2 regions of the Vibrio sp. R10-SG3-ISO10 genome follow, and region 2 is predicted to be linked to the other one. Evidence: predicted binding sites of a transcription regulator. Region 2 holds the regulator's gene; the other holds the start of a gene.
What was found. Region 2 encodes CRP, which controls carbon source genes, mostly activating them, when cyclic AMP is high. Its sites were predicted from a motif close to TGTGANNNNNNTCACA; they were not measured.
Positions count from the first base shown of each region.

Region 1: the regulator CRP is predicted to act here: its motif matches at 1,498-1,513, upstream of rppH (RNA pyrophosphohydrolase).

Region 1 covers NZ_JCBDHG010000024.1:232,359-234,841, reverse strand. The annotation lists gene ptsP (phosphoenolpyruvate--protein phosphotransferase) at 1-824, opposite strand, end outside; gene rppH (RNA pyrophosphohydrolase) at 827-1,345, opposite strand; gene mutH (DNA mismatch repair endonuclease MutH) at 1,966-2,483, shown strand, end outside.
Region 2 covers NZ_JCBDHG010000025.1:190,805-193,287, reverse strand. The annotation lists gene AC6R16_RS21785 (phosphoribulokinase) at 1-762, shown strand, start outside; gene crp (cAMP-activated global transcriptional regulator CRP) at 1,005-1,637, shown strand; gene AC6R16_RS21775 (DUF1338 domain-containing protein) at 1,935-2,483, opposite strand, start outside.

The DNA.
Region 1 (2,483 bases), on a different contig from region 2:
ACTTGGCGCAGCGCCCAGTCAGCACGATCCCCTTTTTGGATTTGCGCTTTAAGGTCTTTGCGCAGCATAGGATCGTTAAGTAAGTGGGTAAAAAGATCGAATATCGCTAAAGCGTCTTTGTTTATCTCGCTATCGAGCTTTTTACGCATGCGTCGAAAGTCATTCAACGCTTCTTCTATCGCCAGTAACAGCCACTCCTGCTCGCGATCAATATCTAATGTCGAGGCAGGATAAACATTACTCAGTTCAGGTTGGGTGTCGTCCCACCAAAACTCCCCAATCGCAACCCCAGAAGAGGCAGGAACACCACGGATTGCTTGCTGTTTTTTCTCTAATCGCCAATGACCTTGAGTTTGCGCATGAGCGATGATTACGGCGAGCTGCGCGGCAAGAGTGACCAGAAACGACTCTTCCATCTCATCAAACTGACGCGGGGTCTTCTGCTGAACGACGAGTACGCCAAGCACTTGTTTACGGTAAATAATTGGGGTTCCGAGGAAGCTTTGATAAACCTCCTCTCCCAGTTCGGAGAAGTATTTAAAATTGGGGTGTTTGGAGGCTTCCGCTAAGTTAAGCGGCTCAGCACTGCGTTTAACAAGGCCAACTAAGCCCTCGCTAAATCGGATATGAATTTTATCGCCTTTAAAACGCAGGCCCTGAGTCGCCATTAACTCAAGACGCTGCATTTCTTCATTAGCAAGATAGACGGTGCAACACTCAGTACTCATCGCACTGCATGTTTGTTTAACTAAAATATCTAAGGCCTGATGAACTTCTTCTACCTTAGAAACTTGTTCAACTATTTCCCTTAGTTGAGAAAGCATGTCTACCCTCTTCGGTGCTTACGTTTGCCTTTTACTTTACGCTGTTTAAATGGCATTGCCATTGATGCAAACTCTTTCATTGCGCGACGATAAACATCACGCTTAAAAGAAACCACTTGTCTGACTGGATACCAATAGCTTACCCAACGCCAACCATCAAATTCAGGGGAACTGCCACGCAACATATCAATTCGTGATTCATCACAATCGAGTCGCAGCAGAAACCATTTCTGTTTCTGTCCGATACAAACAGGTTTTGAATCCCAACGAACAAGACGTTTTGGTAGCTTGTACCTTAACCAATGACGACTTGTCGCGACGATCTTTACATCGTTCTTTGTAAGACCAACCTCTTCATACAACTCCCTATACATTGCCTGCTCAGGGGTCTCACCTTCATCAATTCCACCTTGAGGAAATTGCCAAGAGTGTTGTCCGTATCGTTTAGCCCAGAAGACCTGACCATGGCTGTTACAGATTACAATTCCCACGTTTAAGCGGTAACCATCGCCATCTATCACTGGCCAACCTCTAATAAAATCTTTAATTACAGTGATTTTTCCACATATCCCCAGTAGGAGCAAACTTACTAGTGTGACTAGGGCAGAAAATATTGCTTTCCCACCCACCAATGGATAACTTTTAACCAAAACAAAGGTTACTCACACCACAGTGAGACATAGACCACATTTATTCACCTTTTCTGTGTATAACTATGTGAAGAATCAATGAGAAAGTGATCAATAGGTAAGCAAGGCGTAGTTTGCCAGCCAAAAACGATCAAACCAAACTAAACTACAATCAATAAAAACAAACACTTATTTAGAAATAGTTTTATATATGCTTGTTCCATATCATCGTTTCTTCCTCTCAATACAGATCGGTCAAAGATCAACCACAGATGATTTTATCCACACCAGTTAAGCCAACTCTACCTATACGCCTAAAATTTCAAGTGTTTTTTCATCGCCAAACCCCTGTTTATTCATACATATCAGTACCAATTTGCAAGTTTCTCCAATTAAGCTGTGGATAACCTTTTAATTGATGATCTTTCACTCATAACGATCATTCTCTCTACAGTCGTAATTTTCTTCCGCTGGGTTACAATGAGCCAACTTTCAACTCTGTTGCAAAACCAATGAAGCCAGAACCGACTACAGAACAAGAACTGCTTGAGCGAGCAAAAAGCATCGCAGGTGTTAGCTTTGCCGATCTGGCAGAGGAAGCCGACATAGAAGTTCCGCCGGATCTTCGCCGTGATAAAGGCTGGGTCGGCCAACTATTAGAATGGCACCTTGGCGCAACAGCAGGTAGTAAACCTACTCAAGATTTTGAGAAGTTGGGTATCGAGCTAAAAACCATTCCGATTGGATACTCAGGCAAGCCATTGGAAACGACTTTTGTTTGTGTCGCGCCTCTTATTGGCGTTCATGGCCTCACCTGGGAAACAAGCCATGTTCGCAACAAGCTTTCGAGAGTATTGTGGATTCCAGTGGAAGGCGAAAGGGAGATCCCATTAGCACAGCGTTGTGTAGGTTCACCTTTGATCTGGTCCCCGAGCATTGAAGAAGAGCAACAACTTAAAGCCGATTGGGAAGAGTTGATGGAACTCATAGTACTAGGCCGAGTGGAGCAAATTAACGCTCGTCATGGCGA
Region 2 (2,483 bases):
GCCTGGGTTGAAGGCGATAGCTTCCACCGCTTTACGCGCCCTGAAATGGATGTCGAAATCCGAAAGGCACGTGAGCAGGGTCGCCATATCAGTTACTTTGGCCCTCAGGCGAACGACTTCAATGGACTTGAAGAGTTCTTCCGCAAGTACGGTCAAGAGGGCGTCGGTCAAATCCGTCGTTACCTGCATACGTTCGATGAAGCGGTTCCATACAACCAAATGCCAGGCACCTTTACACCTTGGCAAGATCTGCCAGAAAACTCCGACGTCCTGTTTTATGAAGGTCTGCATGGCGGTGTTGTCGATGGCGAGGTTAACGTATCACAGCATGTTGATTTTCTAATTGGCATGGTGCCTATCGTTAACCTAGAGTGGATTCAGAAATTCGTTCGCGATACTCGCGATCGTGGTCACTCGCGTGAAGCGGTGATGGACTCTATCGTCCGCTCCATGGATGACTATTTGAACTACATTACCCCGCAGTTTTCTCGTACTCATATTAACTTTCAACGTGTCCCTACCGTCGACACATCTAACCCGCTTAACGCCAAAGGCATTCCGAGTTTAGATGAGAGTTTTGTTGTTATCCGATTACGAGGCATTAAAAACGTAGATTACCCATATCTACTGGCAATGATAGATGGGGCATTTATGTCGCGTCATAACACGATTGTTGTCCCTGGCGGTAAGATGAGTTTTGCCATGGAGCTAATCGTTAAACCGATACTTCAACAGCTCATCGAAACGGGCAAAATTGGTTAATACCCACAGCTAGAACACGATTACTTTTCATACCGTGATCATGTGCACAGTTTTGCGTACTAAAACCCCAGTTGTACCCGATTAAAATCAAGAAATCGTTTTCGAAAAAGGATACTATTTCTTACCGAAACACAAGTTGGCTTGCAGCATTTGTAAAGTGCTCTTATCCTAGTAGGTCTTGATTAAGGCTTAGCTAAAATATGGAAAGCGGCAAGCGTACCCTGCAGAGGAAGTGAGATATTATGGTTCTAGGTAAACCTCAAACCGACCCAACATTAGAGTGGTTTCTTTCACATTGTCATATTCATAAGTACCCTTCAAAAAGCACGCTAATTCACGCGGGCGAGAAAGCTGAAACTTTGTACTACATCGTAAAAGGCTCAGTAGCGGTTCTTATTAAAGACGAAGAAGGTAAGGAAATGATCCTTTCTTACCTAAACCAAGGTGACTTTATCGGTGAACTTGGTCTATTCGAAGAAGACCAAGAGCGTACAGCATGGGTTCGTGCTAAATCTCCTTGTGAAGTTGCGGAAATCTCATTTAAGAAATTCCGTCAGCTTATCCAAGTGAACCCAGACATCCTAATGCGCTTATCTGCGCAAATGGCAAGCCGCCTACAAGTGACTAGCCAAAAAGTAGGTGACCTAGCATTCCTAGACGTAACTGGCCGTATTGCTCAAACGCTACTAAACCTAGCGAAGCAACCAGATGCGATGACTCACCCAGATGGCATGCAGATTAAGATCACTCGTCAAGAAATCGGTCAAATCGTTGGCTGTTCTCGTGAGACAGTAGGTCGTATCTTGAAGATGCTAGAAGAGCAGAACCTAATTTCTGCACACGGTAAAACTATCGTGGTTTACGGTACTCGTTAATTTCGATTAACCGCTAAAATTTTAAAAGCCACCAATGGAGACATTGGTGGCTTTTTTATCGAGAATCGAGAATCGAGAATCGAGAATCGAGAATCGAGAATCGAGAATCGAGAATCGAGAATCGAGAATCGAGAATCGAGAATCGAGAATCGAGAAAATTATGACTGATTAAGGACTCGTTCTGTCAACACCTTGTAGACATAAGGCCCTATCGCCTCACTACTAGCTCCCACCTCTCGAAGGACGAAGTCCGATCTCGACTCTCGCAGGGCGAAGCCCGAATCTCGCATCTACTCTCTACCCGTTAGTACTCTCGAAGATCTTATCAGCAGAAGCTGCAACAAACCCTGGATAAAGTTCACCGTTGCTCATTGGGTAGCGCTTAGCAAACTCGTAGAAACCGCCAGGGATAATCTCTGTGCCTTCAGTGAAGGTTACCGCTACTTTATCCGCCATCGTTGAAGATTGCTCTAGCAGCACATCAGGAGACCCCTTCACTTCGCCACCAAACTCATTGATGGTAAAGCCGGAATCGCGTAGGTGATCATTGACACCTTTCACTTCTTCAAAAGCGTTAAGCTGATTGACGCTAACCGTAAAGTGGTTGGCGCCATAACCATGTGCTGCCAGCCAAGAAGCGTACTCACTTTCTTTCGCTAACGTCTGGAAGTCAGCAAAGCTAATGTCCCACAAACGACCGCCACACAAGAACTCATGACCTTTTAGCTTACTGGTGTCCAATTGCTCGACAAGCTTAGCGACAATAGCTTGTAGCTCGGCAGAACACTCTTCAACCTTCAATTCACTGATGAACACTTTTGGCTGTTTTGGGTCTGGGTGCTCATA